4 regions of the Intestinimonas butyriciproducens genome follow, and region 4 is predicted to be linked to each of the others. Evidence: riboswitches for the same ligand, from Rfam matches in the RefSeq annotation. Region 4 holds a riboswitch; each other region holds the start of a gene.
What was found. A riboswitch is a leader RNA that binds a small molecule or an ion and turns the genes downstream of it on or off. The one in region 4 is predicted to bind cobalamin.
Positions count from the first base shown of each region.

Region 1: linked by a shared signal. The riboswitch ahead of SRB521_RS09655 (nitrogenase component 1) and the one ahead of SRB521_RS11810 (S-layer homology domain-containing protein) in region 4 are both predicted to bind cobalamin.
Region 2: linked by a shared signal. The riboswitch ahead of SRB521_RS04445 (apurinic/apyrimidinic endonuclease family protein) and the one ahead of SRB521_RS11810 (S-layer homology domain-containing protein) in region 4 are both predicted to bind cobalamin.
Region 3: linked by a shared signal. The riboswitch ahead of SRB521_RS04020 (cysteine-rich small domain-containing protein) and the one ahead of SRB521_RS11810 (S-layer homology domain-containing protein) in region 4 are both predicted to bind cobalamin.

Region 1 is NZ_CP011524.1:1,929,245-1,933,531, forward strand. It holds gene SRB521_RS09645 (dihydrofolate reductase family protein) at 22-702, shown strand; gene brnQ (branched-chain amino acid transport system II carrier protein) at 852-2,150, opposite strand; cobalamin riboswitch at 2,287-2,473, shown strand; gene SRB521_RS09655 (nitrogenase component 1) at 2,609-4,111, shown strand; gene SRB521_RS09660 (nitrogenase component 1) at 4,108-4,287, shown strand, end outside.
Region 2 is NZ_CP011524.1:897,592-901,878, reverse strand. It holds gene SRB521_RS04460 (ANTAR domain-containing response regulator) at 1-295, opposite strand, end outside; gene eutL (ethanolamine utilization microcompartment protein EutL) at 371-1,021, opposite strand; gene SRB521_RS04450 (ANTAR domain-containing response regulator) at 1,172-1,768, opposite strand; gene SRB521_RS04445 (apurinic/apyrimidinic endonuclease family protein) at 2,023-2,997, opposite strand; cobalamin riboswitch at 3,302-3,487, opposite strand; gene SRB521_RS04440 (cupin domain-containing protein) at 3,621-4,061, opposite strand; gene SRB521_RS04435 (ethanolamine utilization protein EutH) at 4,095-4,287, opposite strand, start outside.
Region 3 is NZ_CP011524.1:800,820-805,106, forward strand. It holds gene SRB521_RS04005 (TIGR04255 family protein) at 140-934, opposite strand; gene dpsA (dipicolinate synthase subunit DpsA) at 1,061-1,927, shown strand; gene SRB521_RS04015 (dipicolinate synthase subunit B) at 1,930-2,529, shown strand; gene SRB521_RS04020 (cysteine-rich small domain-containing protein) at 2,632-2,943, opposite strand; cobalamin riboswitch at 3,059-3,242, opposite strand; gene SRB521_RS04025 (RidA family protein) at 3,343-3,723, opposite strand; gene SRB521_RS04030 (asparaginase) at 3,864-4,287, opposite strand, start outside.
Region 4 is NZ_CP011524.1:2,380,155-2,384,441, reverse strand. It holds gene SRB521_RS11820 (response regulator transcription factor) at 57-734, shown strand; gene SRB521_RS16550 (hypothetical protein) at 731-1,345, shown strand; gene SRB521_RS16545 (sensor histidine kinase) at 1,266-1,994, shown strand; cobalamin riboswitch at 2,338-2,563, shown strand; gene SRB521_RS11810 (S-layer homology domain-containing protein) at 2,701-4,287, shown strand, end outside.

The DNA.
Region 1 (4,287 bases), 450 kb from region 4:
CTCGGAGTTAGGAGAGATAAAATGGATAGACCGATCACAACGCTGTTTATGCTTATGTCTGTTGATGGAAAAATCAGTACAGGGGCAACAGATGATTTAGATGTAGACAGAGATTTCCCTAAAATTGTGGGCGTTCAAGAAGGACTGCACCAGTATTATGAGATAGAGCAGACAACCGATTTGTGGTCGCTCAATTCTGGCAGAGTACAGAAAAAGATGGGCGTCAACTCGAAGGAAATGCCGAATAAGTCGCCTGTTTCCTTTGTAATCATCGACAACAATCATTTGAGCAAACAAGGTATTCGCTATTTTTGCGCCCGCTCAAAAAAATTTGTGCTGGTCACATCCAACGCAGACCATCCGGCATTTCAGGTGAATGAGGACAACCTTCATATCATCTGTCAGAGCAAGTTGTCTTTGCCTGATGCACTTGCAAAACTCAAGTCAGAATATGGCTGTGAGAGAATCACCATACAAAGCGGCGGTACATTAAACGGGCTGTTTCTTCGGGAAAAGCTGTTTGATTATATTGATATTGTTATTGCCCCCATTTTAATTGGCGGCAAGGATACATCCACACTGATTGACGGGAAATCTTTGCTATCAGAAAGTGAATTATCCCAATTGGGTGTGCTGAAATTGCAAGAATGTATGGTCTTGGAAAACTCGTATCTCAGATTGCGTTACCAGGTAATCCGCTGACAACTTCCAGTTTACTGCTCTTTCCCACGAGCACTTTCCCCGAAAGTGTCATAGTGGGTTACACACTATAAACAGGGCAAGGCAGACCGCAATGGTCTGCCTTGCCCTTAACTTCTTTATGAAGCCTTACCCTTCCGCCATTCCTTTTTTTATTGTTTTCCTCTTTCCGGCAGCAGGACGCCCACCAGAATACCCAGGAGAGCCGGGATCACCCAGCCCAAGCCAATGGAGGCCAGAGGCACCGCGTCCAGGAGCGGGATTGGGACTCCCAGATCCTTTAGCGCAAAGAGGACGCTGCACACACCGGTAACCGCCACAGGGACCGAATAGGCGCAGCGATGCTCCGCCAGCCGCTTCTGAAAGAAGGAGAGCGCAATGAGCACAATGGCCACCGGGTAGATCGCCCCCAGAACTGGAACGGATATCCGAAGGATAAGGTCCAGCCCGGCATTTGCGATCGCCATGCTTACCACCGCAAACATCGCGGCCCATCCCCGATAAGAGAGTCTGGGCCAGAGCAGGGAAAAATACTCGCCGCAAGAGCTGATGAGCCCCACACAGACATTGAAGCAAGCAATGACAAAAATCGCCGCCAGCAGTAGGCTGCCGGTTTTTCCAAACAGGGCGGGAACAATATTGGTCAGCACCACCGCGCCGTTGGCGGCCCCCGGGAAAGCCCCTCCGGACAGCGCTCCCACGTGGGCCAGCATGGAATAGACGGCCAGAAGCATGGCGCCGGCGATCCAGCCGGCCCGGACCGTACTCTTCACCACGTCCTCCTCCCGCTCCACTCCCATGGCACGGATATTCAGGGAAATGATGATGCCGAAGACCAAGGCAGCAATGGTGTCCATGGTCTGGTAGCCGTCTAGGAAGCCTTTCGCCACGGGATTTGCGGCATAGGCCGCATCCTGGGGCGGTCCGTAGCCCTCCAGCGGATTTACAAGACAGCCTACGAAGGTGACCACGATCAGCAGGATCAGAATGGGGCACATGACCTTGCCCAGGCGATCCGTCAGCTTCTCCGGACGGAGCGCCACCCACAGGGAAGCGGCGAAAAACACCAGCGAATAGAGCAGTTGAAGCAGCCCGAGGGGGGCGTCCGGCCCCGCAAAGGGAGGGACCGCCATCTCAAAGGAGGTGCTGGCCGTTCTGGGAATGGCCAGACACGGGCCAATGGACAGATAGGCCAAAATGGTGAACACCCGTGAAAAGAGTGGATGTACCCGGTTCCCCAGCGCGGCAAGTCCCCCGGACCGTGCCACCGCCACCACGCCCAGCACCGGCAGTCCCACTGCGCTGAACGCCATTCCCAGCATGGCGGGCCAGGTGAGCGTTCCCGCCTGCGCGCCGACTCCGGGTGGGAAAATCAGGTTCCCCGCGCCAAAAAACATGGAAAAAAGGGTGAATCCAACCAGCGCCTGGCGTTTTCCACTGAGCTTTTTCATCGCGCTCCTCCGTCCGACCGAAATCTCACATCTTTAGGAATTTATTATACCGGAGTATTCTCCCATTGTAAACAGGCCGTTTCGCCTGTCCGTGAGATTCTATGAAAAAACTCTTGTGCTTTCGATCAGAAAGTAGTATATTGTCATATGTACAAGTTCCGGTTTTTACCGGTGAAAATGGAAGCGGGTGAGAATCCCGCGCGGTCCCGCCGCTGTATGCGCATCAGGCCCCTCCATTGTTGCCACTGAGAATGTTCACATTCTTGGGAAGGCGGAGGTTTCGCTGCGTAAGCCAGAAGACATGCTTGTATATCTCTTGTCTGCTTGCGTGGAAACGAGCCTGGACAGAGTTTCAGTATGGAGCCGTTTTGCTCTCATACTGGTTTTTTGCGACGAATTCGGGTCGCATAGCCGTAACGGCTATGCGACCCTTTTTATTTTTTCAGAGGTGATTCTGCATGCACCAGCCCTTCTTTGACGATCTTCGCACCCTGATGTATCCCTCCGCCCTGCTTCATACCTTCGGGGTCAACGGGAAGGTCTCCGGCAGTGTGGGGGCGGCCGGAGAGATAGGCGGCGGTGTGGTCGTCATACTCCACGGCCCAAGGGGCTGCGGCTTTCACTACCGGCACTCCGCCAGGCGCCGGCACCAGCCCTTTTACCCTCTGCTGTGCTCCGACCTCACGGAGCGCGAGATCATATGCGGTGGAGCGGACGCGCTGCGCCGCACCGTCTCGGAAGCTTGGGATCGCTACCGTCCCGCCCTCATTCTGATCGTCCCCACCCCTGTGAGCGATATCTTGAACGAGGACATCCGCGCTGTGGCGGAGGCGTCCCGCACCCAGGGGATTCGGGTGGCTGCCGTCCAGTCGGAGCTCTTCTCTCACCGGGACAAAAACTATTCCCGCACGCGGGTGCGGGAGTTGGCCCGTCAGAAAATCACCGGAGACAACCGTCTGGAACTGGAGCTTAAGGGGTGCGGCTTTACGGAGGTGCTCTGGGCCCTGGTGGAGCAAGTGATGGAGCCCCAGCCCCCCCTTCCCCGCAGCGTGAATATTGAGACGGTGGGCTGGGGGAGCGAGGGCACCCTGGTCCTGAAGGAAATCGGTTCTTTTCTGGGCCAGTGCGGCATCACCGTCCACTGCTGGATCCCCAGCGCACCGCTGGAACTTCTGATAACGGCGCCGGCCGCCCGGCTCAACCTGGTCAAACGAGTCCGCTGGGCCCGGAGGATGAAGGAAAGGTTCGGCACCGACTATCTCCATCTCGGCGGCGCCGGACGCTATACGGGCCTGGAGGGTATCGCCCTCTTTTACCGTGATATCGGGGAAAAGCTGGGCCTTCTGGACGAGATGGAGCCCCTTATCGCTACAGAAACGGAGAAGGCGCTGGCCCAGACCGAAACGGCCCGCCGCACACTGGCGGACTACCGCTGCGCTCTGGTGTGCCGCGGGCTACAGACCGCTCCGCTCCGCCTCAAGCTGTATGCCAGCCTGGGGCTGCCGATCAGCCACATCTGTCTGATCCTGACCCCCGAGATGCGCCGCGAGATGGCCCTGACTCCAGAGCTGGAGGCACAGCTGATGGACCGGATTCAGGACGCCGCGGGGCTTTATGCCGGCGGCAGCCCCATCCTGCTGAATCCCGGCGAGGCGGAACTGCGTGAGGTCTTTGCCGTTGTGGACGCGGTGGTGGGCACGGGGGACGTTACCCTGGAAGGGCTGGGCGCGCCCCTGATCCCCGCTATGAGCGAGACCGTCTCCCTCTCTTTTGAGTCCTATGTCCGGAACGTATTCCGCCTCTGTGACCGACTGTCCGCCCGCACCGCACGGGACGAACTCATTCTGAACCGGATGCCCTTTCAGACCCGCCATTACCCCCTGTATGACGGCTCTGAAAGTCTGTGGGCCAAAGAGATGTGGGAGCGCATGTGGCTCTATCGAAAGGAAAATGTGCAATGAAAACGGCGGACGGCTGCAAACTCTTTGGCGCGCACCAGGCCCTTACCGGTATCCAGGGCGGCGTGGTCCTGCTCCACTCGGTGGTGGGGTGTAATTTTGGCTCTATGGCTTTCCATGCGGCCTGTGATATGGCGGACATCCGCCAGACCTGCACGGTCATCAGCGACAGCGATGTG
Region 2 (4,287 bases), 1.5 Mb from region 4:
GGGCCTGCTCCACGCAGGACTGGTCATCAAAGGAGGTAAGCATCACGATGCACCGGGCGCTGCGCTCCTCCCGAATCAGCCGCGCGGCGTCGATCCCGTTCAGCAGGGGCATTTTCACATCCAAAAGCACCAGGTCGGGCCGCAGCTTCCGGCACAGCGCCACCGCTGCCATCCCGTCGGCGGCCTCCCCCGCCACGCGGTAGGACGTTCCGTCGAAAAAACGTCGCAGCCCCTCCCGGATCGGGCGGTCGTCGTCCACCAGAAGGACGGTCTTCTCACGTTCCTGGTCCGCCATATCCATCCCCCCGTCACATTCTTTTCAGCCTCGGCCTCCCCGTACGGCTGTGCGCGGGGCAATCCAGCCGTATGCTCAGTCGATGGGATTGTCGGCCACGAACTCCACCGCGGCGGCGAAGGCGTCGCAGGCGGACTTACAGGCGGACTGGCTGCCTGTCAGCAGGCCCCCGCCGAAGTTGGTCTCGCTGGGGGGCGCGTACAGCACGCACAGGCGCACATCCGCCGCCTTCAGCGCCGCATCCACTCCGTACATCGCCTCCAGAGGGGGCGCGATCAGATACGCCAGCGCCTCTCCCTCCGCGATCCCCGCTCCCTCGGACAGGTAGGAACCCGTGCGAGAGATGCAGTGGGCATAGTACACGATGGTGTCGTCCTCATTGGCCGAGACGAAGTGGCACACGTTCTCGATCATATCCACGCAGGCGGCCAGACCGGCCTTCGCCTCTGCGGGGTTGGGGGCGGCCAGGATGCCGATGATCTCGCCGGCCAGCTTGGTGTTGGCGTTGGCCGCGCCGGCGTAGAAGCTCTTGGCATATGCCACGCGGCAGTCGGCCTTCTTCGTGGCCTCGTCCAGGGCGGTATAGGTCACATCATCACAGTCGGACGTGACCAGGGCCAGGGACTTCTCACCAGGCAGAAGGCCCAGCTCCTTGGCCAGATCGGCGGCCACATTGGGAATGATCTTGGTCGCCAGGACACTTGCTCTTACAGGATCCCGCTTCATATTTGTTTCCTCCTCATCGTAACGACCCGGGCTCTGTTTGAAAACCCGGGAAGGGTCATACGGACGGTGGTTTTCCCCGCCCAAGCATGTCGTTTTCGATCGACACCCTGTCGAACCTGAACATAGAGCTCTCCCTGGCCAGCAGACCGCTCACTGCTCCGGATTGGCCCCGGGCAGCACGGTGAAAAGCTCCGCGATTTTCAAAAGAGGCATCCGCTTCTCCTCCGCCACCCTCCGCAGAAAGTCCAGCGCATCCCCCGCATTGAGCTTCTCCCGCTCCATGACGGCACATTTGGCCCGCTCCAGCGTCCGGTGCTCACTGATCTGCCGTTCGACTTCGGCACAGTCCTGCCGGATGCGCTCCATGGCTCTGTTCCGCGCCAGAGCTGCGGCCAACCCCGGCAGTAGCTGTTTTTCCGTCACCGGCTTTACCAGATAACCTCCCGCTCCCAGATCTCTGGCTGCGGACACCAGCCTTTCGTCCGACCGCCCTGTCACAAAGAAGACCAGCTCCGCCAAATGCTCCTTTCGCAGGTAGGCGGCCGCCGAAAGGCCATCCAGATAGCGCAGGGGGATATCCAGAAAGACCGTCTCCGGCCGAAGCGCCTCACAGAGCTGGACCAGCTCCACGCCGTCGTTGGCTTCTCCGGCGACCGTATATCCGCCCCGCTCCAAAATCCCCCGCAGTCTCCCGCGGTCCTCCGCGCTGCTGTCTGCCAGGACAACATAGTTTCCCTTTGCCTGCATATTCCACCACACATCCCCCAAGGGGCCTTTCAACAACAAAAAAAGCGCACTCAAACACCGGACGGGTGCTCAAGACGCTTCCGCACATCTCGCATAACAGGCAGATCCGCTCTTTCGCGTGACCCGCTTGACGTTATTTGAATTATACACAAACCTTGGGCTCTTGTCAATGTTTCTTAGGCCTTTTGCCGGGAATTTTCCCAGTGGAAGAGGGACGCACCCGCGTGCGCCCCTCCCCCAACGGACTTTCTTTTCTAAAGAACGCCCAGAGCCCGGCTTTGGATCTCCAACCGCTTGTCCCGCTCCGCACGGTTCGCCGCAGAGAGCTCATGTACCAGCCATTCCGGAGCGATCCTTTCCACCAGCGCCCGTACGGCGGGGGTGGTCCATGGGCGATGGGTATCGATGCTCAGGATATGCTGATAGCTCTGGCAGAACTGCTCCGCATAGTCCACCGGCCAGGGGTCCGGCAGGCTGCCTGTGTGGGCCTTTACATAGGCGCCGCTGAGGCTCTGGTGGAGGTGGATTCCCCGGACCATGCTCCCCAGCCCGCCGTGCTCCTCCAGCATTCGGCTGACCCAGTCCGCCCCTTCCTCCTGTGTCCTGAGCTCCAGGTTCGCATTCATCAAATGGCCGGTATCCAGCATAATGCCCTTATTCTCATACTGAATGCCATCCAGCAGGCACCTGGTAAGCGCCGGCATTGTGAAGGTGAAGCCCGGCCACCACTGGTTCTCCACCAGGAAGGCCAGTGTAAGATTTCGGCCCGAAAGCAGCGTGTTGATGGCCTCCAGCGCCGCGTCGACGACCTCCTGATGGCTGTGCTCCCAACGATAGGTATAGCCCTCCTCCACGGACACATCCGAGACGTGGAAGACCACATACTCGGCCCCCCACCGCACCGCACGGTCGAGATCCTCGGAATAGAGCTTCAACAGGGTGTCCGGCCCCTCCGGTCCGCCGTAAAAGGAGGTCCATGCGGTCGCGCTCCCAAACTTGCGGGTCAGCGCCCTCCGGTCCGCCCGCCAGAAATCCAGCCAGTCCGGGAAGAAGGTCAGATGGTATCCCACATGGAGATGCTCCGGGATATTCTCCGGCAGGTCTTCCCCGCCCCAGATCACCTCCAGCCCGTCGCAATCAAAGTGTCGGCAAGCTGCCTCCAAGCTCCTGGTCGGTGGATACTCCGCCAGCGTTCCGGCAGTCATCGGCATACTGATCAGCTTTTTCAACCAAACGCCTCCTTTCTCTCATATGATCTGAAAAAAAGCCGTGGGGCAACCCCTACGTCGGAGCGCCCCACGGTCTTCCCACAGGTGGATATTCCTGGTATGGGCGGGCCCCGCAGTGGCAGCTACGGGCCCGCGTCCTTCTTCGGATCGCCATACCAGTCCAAAGGGAGGTGAAGAAGCCACCTGACACGTCACATAAGGAGTGAGCGCCGACAACAAAAAAGCCGTATCCTCTAACAAGGATACAGCAATAGCCCTGTGGAAGTGACACAGGGGCTGCACCCTCCTAAGCGCGAGGAGGTCTCTCGTGCGCCATACACAGGCAGGTATTCTGACTTAGGTGTCAAACGCGCTCCCCGCCTTCCCAGAGTTCTCACTCCAGTGACATCTTGGGGTCCGCTTCACCAATACAGCAACGGCTTTGTGCGGGATTCTCACCCGACTTCCCTTTTGAGCAAATGAGACCAGCACCTGCGTACCACTTATGATTCAGTTGTCAGCTTGGCTGGTTTTATTATAATCTCCTCTTCAACCCCTGTCAAGGGGAAAAGGAAAAATCTGAAAGACAATATCCCCCCGCCGCCCAATGGGCGGCGGGGGGATGGGAAGGAGGTCCCGCTTCCTTACTGCCAGTCGGCAGGGAACACGGTATAGGCGTATTTGGCGTGATCGGGGGTGCTGAAATGGATATGGCTACCCTTGGGGATGTAGATGACGTCTCCGGCATCTCCGCCTACCACACGCCCGTCGATCTTGATCTCCAGACGGCCTTCCAGCACGATGTCCCACTCGTCATAGGTCAGGGTCCACTCGAAGTCGGCTCCGTCGGTGAGCTCCATGATGCCGCAACCCATGCGGGGCGCCTCTTCCAGAGTGGCTACATCCTTGAGCTTGACGTCGTTCCGCCCCTCAAAGGGCTCCAGCTTCACGGTGGAGGTCTTGACGCTGAGTACGCCGCTGGGATCGACGTGCTTCTCAAAGCCACAGCCGCAGGAGGACGCGGCGGCCGTCTCCGAGAGGACCTTTTCCACGATGCTGCGGATGAGTTCTTCACTTACATTCATAGCGATTCCTTACCTTTCCAGGCGGTCTTGTTGTCAGAACTTTACGTTCTCGATCTTAGCCAGCAGTTTGGGGGCCAGAATATTGGCCACGATAATGGCGGTAACACCAGCCACCAGCTTGCCCACGATCACAGGGAAGATCATGTCGGGGTTGTTGCCAGCGGTAAAGCCCAGGTGATCGCCGAACACAAAGGCGGCAGACACGGCGAAGGCCACGTTCAGCAGC
Region 3 (4,287 bases), 1.6 Mb from region 4:
CTTTCCAATGCTGTTGCTTTCCCGGGACTCTACCCTGGGAAAGCCCTCGCTCGGCTCGCCAAACGCCTGCCGGCGCAGGTTTTTCGACAGACAGAGCGCCGCCCACTCCCATCGGGGAGCGGGCGGCGCTTTTTTGCGGCTATTCCAGAACGGGGAGAGGCCCCATGGCCTCATGGAGCTCCGGGGTGATGGCGCCGTGGAAAAAGCGTACGGCGTACTGGTGCAGGTCACCCAGAAGCTGGGGCACCTTGTCGGCGGCGGTGCTGCCTGGAAGGGAGAAATCCCCGTCCAGGATAAACTTGGGCTCTGGGTCCTTCTTGCCGCCGCCCAGCAGGCCGGGCCCGGCGTGGATCTTCATGCGGACGCCCCCCTCCAGGGTCAGCTCTGTGTCCATGGCGGACTTGCCGACCTTGCTCTCATCCACATCCGGCTCCCCTAGGATGCCCAGGTAAGGGGAACGGATCAGATCGTCCCACAGCAGGTCGGTGAGCCCCAGGGCCTTCCGGGAGACCGCGTTTACATACCGCAGCCCCACGCGCTCGAAGAAGGCGGGCTCGTACACCTGAATGAACTGCGCCAGAGGCTTGTCCAGCCGGAGGGCAAAGTCCTCCCACTGGGTGTACCGGAGGGTGGACAGCGCGATGAAGTCCTTGGTGAGATTGATTTTCCACAGGCCGTCGGCAGAGACAAAGCTGTGGTTGACGACAGCGGGCTGCTGCTCCAGCTTGGGATTGGGGGTGCCCAGCCCCGTCACCTTGGGGGGGAGCTGCTCCTTCCGGGCCGCATAGCGGGGAAAGTCGTGGCGGACGGCCTCCTGGAACTCGGCGGGCTCCTTGGTGTTGATGGTGAGGATGGCGGGAAACCGAAGCTGGCAGATGACCTCCACCAGGGGACTGCGGACATATTGGTAGCGGGCGTATTCCGAAAACAGCATGACACACTGCTCCTTTCATTCCGATTTCTCTCTATTTTACCCGTCCCGGCTTCGCATGTCAACGGACCGTCACCCTTTGAGGCGGAGAGAATAGGATGGTGCAGACGAAAAACGGAGGAGAGTGCCATGAGACATGAACGAAACGTCTGGGTGGTAGGCGGCGATATGCGCCAGGCAAAACTGGCGGAGCTGCTCTTCGACGACGGACATACGGTACATACCTGGGCGCTGGAGGGGACGGAGAAAGGGCCGGTGCGGGCGCCCGACCTAGGGGAGGCGGCCCTCGCAGACTGCGTGATCCTCCCCCTCCCGGCTGCGGGGGAGGGCGGACGCCTCAACGCTCCGCTCTCTCAGGAGCGGCCGCCCCTGACCCAGGTGCTGGACGCGCTGCGCCCAAGTCAGGTGGTCTGTGCCGGCAAGGTGGGCCGGGAACTTCTGGACCAGGCGAAAGAGCGGGGGTTGCGCCTGGTGGACTACTTTACCAGAGAAGAGCTGGCGGTCGCCAACGCGGTGCCTACTGCGGAGGGAGCGATTCAAATCGCCATGGAAGAGCTGCCCGTCACCATCCACGGCGCCCGGGTCCTGGTCCTGGGTTTCGGCCGGCTGGGCAAGCTGTTGGCGCACCGGCTGAACGCCCTGGGCGCCCGGGTCAGCGTGGCGGCCCGGAAGTGGGCCGACCTCGCCTGGGCCGAGGCATACGGGTATGGGGCCGAGCAGATCGAACGCCTGGACGGCTATCTGTGCGGCTATGATCTGGTGGTGAACACCGTCCCGGTACGGGTCCTGGACGCGGAGCGCCTGGCCGATCTGCGCCCCGGCTGCCTGGTCATCGATCTTGCATCCAAGCCGGGGGGAGTGGATTTTGAGGCGGCGGTGCGGCAGGGGGTTAGGGCGATTTGGGCCCTTTCCCTGCCGGGCAAGGTGGCCCCAGTGACCTCTGGAAAGATTATCCGTGACACGATCTATAATATATGGAATGAGTTAGGAGTCTGAGCATGGAACAGGTACGTGTGGGGTTCGCTTTCTGCGGCTCATTTTGTACATATGATCAGGTGATGCCGGCGCTGGAACGGGCAAAGGCCAGATATGGAGCGGTCACGCCTATCATCTCGGAGAAAAGCGCCGATACGGACACACGCTTCGGCGCGGCCCACGAGTTCATGCGGGAGATGGAGCGCATTTGCGACAGGCGGGTCATCGACTCCATCCAGAAGGCAGAGCCCATCGGCCCCCAAAAGCTGCTGGATGTGCTGGTCATCGCCCCCTGTACGGGGAGCACGCTGGCGCGGTTGGCAAACGGCTTCAGCGATACGTCGGTGACGATGGCGGCCAAAGCCATGTGGCGGAACGGGCGTCCCGTGGTCCTCGCCGTGTCCACCAACGACGGCCTGAGCGGCTCGGCCAAAAACATTGCGGCGCTTCTGGACAAGAAGAACGTCTACTTTGTCCCCTACCGGCAGGATGACCCAGTAAAAAAACCCACCTCTCTGGTGGCGGATTTTACCCAGATCAATGCCGCTGTGGACGCCGCCCTGGAGGGCCGGCAGCTCCAGCCCCTGCTGTTGGGACCCGCCGAAGAACCGGCGCATGGATGAAGCATGAGAATACCCCCGGCGGCTGTTGCCGCCGGGGGTATTCTTTCGTCAAAGGGAATGGAAAAGATAGGATGGATTCCCCTTCCCGTAAAAGGGGCAGGATCAGACGCCGCGTCTGCGCGACTCCGCCATGCGGCGGGCAATTTCCTGAAACTTGGAGGTGATGTACCCGTAATTGTCCCGCCGGTGGGGAAGAGTACAGCGGGTACAGTCTTTCACACCGCTCTCGGTATAGGAGAAATTTCCCCCGCAGTCGGGTCCCAGGGCGTAGAGAGGGCAGTAGCAGAACAGACAGTTGAAATTCTCCGGGTCGTCGGTGGGGTGGCAGGGGAAATATTCGCACGCCCGGTTACAGAAGAAAGAATACCCCTTGCCCTTCCAGTAAGGCTCCTGGGTCTTGGTTTCATCGGACATAGCTAAAGCTCCTTTCCCGGTCTTCACCAAAAATAAAAAGCTGCGTCCCGGAGGGCGCAGCGATACGCGCTGAAAGGCAGGCGTAGTAGCACCCTCTCAGGCTCGGAGAGGTTTGGATGTGCGTCATACGCAGGCAGGTATTCTGACTTCGGCGTCCAGCGCGGTCCCCGCCTTCCCGGAGTTGCCTCCAGTGGCGCTGTGGGGGTCCGCTCCGCCTATACAGCAACGGCTTTGTGCGGGATTCTCACCCGGCTTCCCTTTGTCTGCCCGAAATGGGCGCCTGCGTACCAGTCGGATTTAATTGTCCCTAACAGCATACCCTGAATCCCGCCCTATGTCAAGGGGAGAAAAGAGTCTGAGCATGGAAACTATGCTCAGACTCTTGAGAATCAGGGGGTGTCAGCAGGCTGCGACCAGCTCGATCTCCACCAGCACGTCCTTGGGAAGGCGGCTCACCTCCACGCAGGCGCGGGCGGGGCAGGGGCCCTCGAAAAAGGCGGCATAGGCCTCGTTGACCTCGGGGAAATGGGCCATATCGGTAAGGAAGATGGTGGTCTTTACCACGTCGGCAAAGGTGAGGTCCGCCTCCTTGAGGATGGCGGCGAGATTGGCCATGGACTGCTTGGTCTGGACGGAGTAGCTGGCCTCCACCACCGAGCCGGTGGCCGGGTCGACAGGGATCTGACCGGAAATATAGAGGAAGCCGTTGGCCTTCACGGCCTGAGAATAGGGCCCGATGGCCTGGGGGGCATTGTCGGTGTGGATGTACTGAACACTCATGAGTACGACCTCTTTTCAAAAAAATTTTCTGAACGCATGATTTACTTTCAGTATAACAGCGCAGGAAGAAATGAGCAAGTATTTTTCCGGCTTCAGCGCGGCCGGAAAACTACCCCCACCCCAAATGGCGCGTGCGACGGTCAGGCGATGCCGCACGGTTCCAGCCGGAAGACCAGTTCGGTACGGCCTACAACAGCGTGGTGATTGTTGTAGAGGTTTCTGTCCTGAAAGCTGGGCAGAGAACAGGCCTCCTCCGGCGTGATGACCCCGAGCTGGGTGAGGACCGATAGGATAGCATAGGGGACGATGGAGGAGGCGCCGTCTTCCATTTTGAGAGCGATGCCGATCCCCCTGTCCCTGAGGCCCACGGCATAGAAGGCGCTGGCACCCGATTTGCAGAAGAGCCGTTCCCCAAAGGCGGCCATCAGTTGGGTACAGATCCGTTCGGAACCCGCCACCATTTCCGGGTGAGCGGTCATGGCGGAGGTGACGCGGCGTACGGCGGCGGCCCGGGCTGGGGCAAAGAGCGAGGGGAGGGACATGCGGGCGTACCCCTGGGCCAGG
Region 4 (4,287 bases):
AAATTTCAGCTTTGGGGCGTAGACTGAGGACCAAAACTGAAAAGAAGTGGTACGACATGCGGGTACTGATTGTAGAGGACGAGGTGCGCCTGGCCGAGGCGCTGGGGCAGATCATGGCGGAGCACCGTTATTTGGCCGATCTGGTGTATACCGGACCGGACGGACTGGAGTATGGACTAACCAACCAGTACGACGTCATCGTGCTGGACGTGATGCTCCCCGGCATGGATGGGCTGGCGGTGGCCCGGGGACTGCGGGAGGCCAAAGTGTCCACCCCCATCCTCGTGCTTACCGCCCGGGACGAGGTCCCGGACAAAGTGGCGGGCCTGGACCATGGGGCCGACGACTACATGACCAAGCCCTTTGCCACGGAGGAGCGGCTGGCGCGGATCCGGGCGCTGGCCCGGCGGAAGGGGGAGGTCCGGACGGAGCTGCTCACCTACGCCGACCTCGCCCTCAACCTCTCCGCCCGCTGCCTCCGGTGCGGAGAGCGCGAGGTGCGGCTGGGATTCAAGGAATTTGAGGTGCTGCGCCTCCTGATCGCCTATCCCAAGATGGTGGTCCCCAAGGAGGAGATCATTCTCAAGGTCTGGGGGGCGGACAGCAATGCCGAGGACAACAATGTGGAGGTCTATGTCTCCTTCCTGCGGAAAAAGCTTCTGTTTTTGGAGTCCGGCGTCACCATCCGTACGGTGCGGAAGGTGGGCTACTTTTTGGAAGTGGAAGAACCATGATCAAGCGCCTGCGCAAAAAATTTATTCTCACCAATATGCTCCTGGTCGCCCTGGTGCTCATCACCGTCTTTGGCGTGCTGGTGGGCTACAATTACCAGCGTCTGGTCCGGCAGAGCGAGGAGGCTATGCGCACGGCCCTGAAGTGGAGCGACGACGCGCCGCCCCCTGTGTTCCAGTTCGGCGCGTCTCATGAGGAGGAAATGGAGGAACAGGGCGAGGAACGCCGGTTCACGATGGTGCCAGTCTTTGTGGTCCTGCTGGACGAGGACGGCGGTCCCGCCCAGGTCACCGGCGGCAACAATGTGGAGGTATCCGACCAGGTGGTGGCCCAGGCCGTGGCCACAGCCACGGAGGAGAGCGGCGCCATATCGGGGTTGAACCCGCGCTATCTGCAGGACACGGACCGGGGGGGAGAACAGCCGGATCGCCTTTGCCGATATGGGCTGGGAGACCGACTCACTGTGGCCGCTGATCCGCTCCTCGCTGCTGGTGGGGGCGCTGGCCCTGGGCGGTTTCTTCGTCATCTCGCTGATGCTCTCCGGACTGGCCCTCAAGCCGGCGGAGGAGGCGTGGGAGCAGCAGCGCCGCTTTGTGGCGGACGCCTCTCATGAGCGCAAGACTCCACTCACCGTCATACTCACCAATACCGGCATCCTCCTCGCCCACAGCGGGGACACCATCGCACAGCAGCAGAAATGGGTGGAGTATATCCGGGACGAGGCGCAGCGGATGCGCGCCCTGGTGGAGGACCTCCTCTTCTTGGCCAAGAGCGACGCCGGAAAGGAGACTTCTCCGGTCACCGCGCCTGTGGATGTTTCAGAGCTCACCTGGAGCGCGCTGCTTCCCTTTGAGCCGGTGGCCTTCGAGCAGGGCGTGGAGATGGAGAGCGAGATCGCCGACCAGCTCACTGTCCAGGGCAATGCCGACCAGCTCCGCCGGCTGGTGGCCATTCTGCTGGACAACGCTGTAAAATATGCCGGAAACGGCGGCCGGGTCAAGCTCGTCCTCTCACGCCCGGAGCGTGGCGGCGTCTGCCTGACGGTCCACAATACCGGACCGGCTATCCCGCCGGAGCATCTGCCCCACCTGTTTGAACGGTTTTACCGCGCCGATGACTCCAGGGCCAGGACTTCCGGCGGTTATGGCCTCGGCCTCGCCATCGCAAAGCGCATCGTGGACGGGCACGGCGGCTCCATCACCGTGTCCAGCAGGGAGGACGCCAGCACGGACTTCACGGTGAGGCTGCCGCATAGTCAATAGACACGCCCGGAAAGCCAAGGGGAAGATTCACACATTGTTCACGCATCCTTCAAAGATTGTCCATTCATTTTCGGGAAAGCTGTGGTATCCTTATCAGCGTAGACAGGAAAGCAAACAATCATTGCCGTACCATCTATCTCAAACCTCCTCTCTCTTTCTCAACACCAACGAAACGCGGCGGCGCCCCAAAAGGCGCCGCCGCGTTTCGTTGGTGCCGCACGGGCGGGGCGGAAACGTGCAATTGACATTTCGGCGGCGGAATAGTATTCTATAAGGGACCGGAATACACAGGGAAACGCCTCTCGGCTCTGCGCGAGCCATGGGGGAGCCGTGAAATACAAAATTGAATACTGCTTTGAGTGGCCCGCACGAGGGGCTGCCGCAGCCTTGCGGCGTGTATCGTGTGGGATGAAAAGGGAACCCGGTGAAAATCCGGGACGGACGCCGCCGCTGTAAGGGTACGTTCGGCCAGTGACGAAAGTCAGCCATTGTATCGGATCGGATACGATAAGGCGGGCCGATGAGAAGTGTACCTAAGTCAGAAGACCTGCTTGAAGTATATCCTCCACCGTGCGTGAAGTGGATCAGGGATAGACTGCGACAGGACGACACAGGAAAACGGCTGTGGCGCGGGGCAAAGCCCCGCGCCACAGCTTTTTTTGACGAAAAGAGGCCATTTGTAAGGAAGGAAAAGGAGGAGAAACGAATGAAACAGAGATGGAGACGGCCGGTATCGCTGGCGCTGGCATGGGTACTGGCGCTGAGCCTGAGTACCGGAGCGTGGGCGGCGGTGTCGGACGAGAGGCTGGCCGACACCGTTACGGACACAGCGGCGTACATGTACCGCACGGTGAAGGATCCCCAGGTGGGGTCCATCGGCGGCGAGTGGGCGGTGCTGGGCCTGGCGCGGAGCGGGTATGAGGTGCCTGAGGAGTACTATCAGAAATACTACGCCACGGTGGAGAGCTATGTGAAGGCCTGTGACGGGGTGCTCCACGACAAGAAATACACGGAATATTCGCGTCTCATTGTGGCGCTCTCGTCCATCGGAAAGGACGCGCGGGACGTGGCGGGGTACGACCTGACCAAACCCCTGGGCGACTACGGCAAGACGATTTGGCAGGGGCTCAACGGCCCGATCTGGGCGCTCATCGCGCTGGATTCAAAGGACTACCCCATGCCGGAAAATCCCGAAGCGGCGACGCAGGCGACGCGGCAGATGTATATCGACCGCATCCTGGACTGCCAGCTCCCGGACGGCGGATGGAGCCTGTTCGGGGGCACGGCGGCGGCGTCCTCGGGGGACGGGGTGTCGGACCCCGACATCACGGGGATGGCGCTCCAGGCGCTGGCAAAGTACCAGGACCAGGCGGCGGTGGCAAAGGCCACAGAGGAGGCCCTGGCGTGCATGTCGAAGCAGCAGGACGCGAGCGCGGGCTATGCGTCCTGGGGGACGACCAATTCGGAGAGCTGTGTACAGATGATCGTGGCGCTGTGCGAGCTGGGGATCCCGCTGGACGACAGCCGGTTCGTGAAAAACGGAAAGACCATGCTGGACAATCTGATGACCTTCTATCTGCCCGGGAACGGTTTCCTGCACACGGCGGACGGGTCGGGCTCGAACCAGATGGCCTCAGAGCAGGCATTCTATGGCCTGATCGCAGCCCAGAGGGCCCGGGACGGGCGGAACAGCCTCTACCGGATGGGAGATTCCCTGACGGTGACGGGTGAGCTGGCCGGGGCCAAGCCGGGGGAGGGACTGGAGGGGAAGGACCCCGCGGTCACGTATATGCCCATCGTGGACCGTGAGGCCACCTTCCCGGACATCACCGGCGTGAACGCCCACAAAAACCAGCCCGCCATCGAGTCCCTGGCTTCCCGCGGGGTTATCAGCGGGAAAAGCGACGGGAACTTCGACCCGGACGGGGACATGACCCGGGCGGAATTCGCCGCCATCGTGGTGAAGGCTCTGGGTCTGGCGCCGGCGGCGGCGGACCGGTTCACCGACGTGCCCGCGGACGCGTGGTACGCGGGATATGTGGGCACGGCCAGCACGTACGGCATCGTGACCGGCACGGGAGACGGGAGCGCCTTCCGGCCCGACGGGACCATCAGCCGCCAGGAGGCGGCGGTGATGGTGGCCCGGGCGGCCAAACTCTGCGGGATGGACACGGCCCTGGACACCGGCGCCATTCGGGACATCCTGGCTCAGTTTACCGACTATGTGACCACGTCGGAATGGGCCCGGGAGGGGCTGGCCTTCTGTTACCAGGAGGACATCCTGGACCAGTCG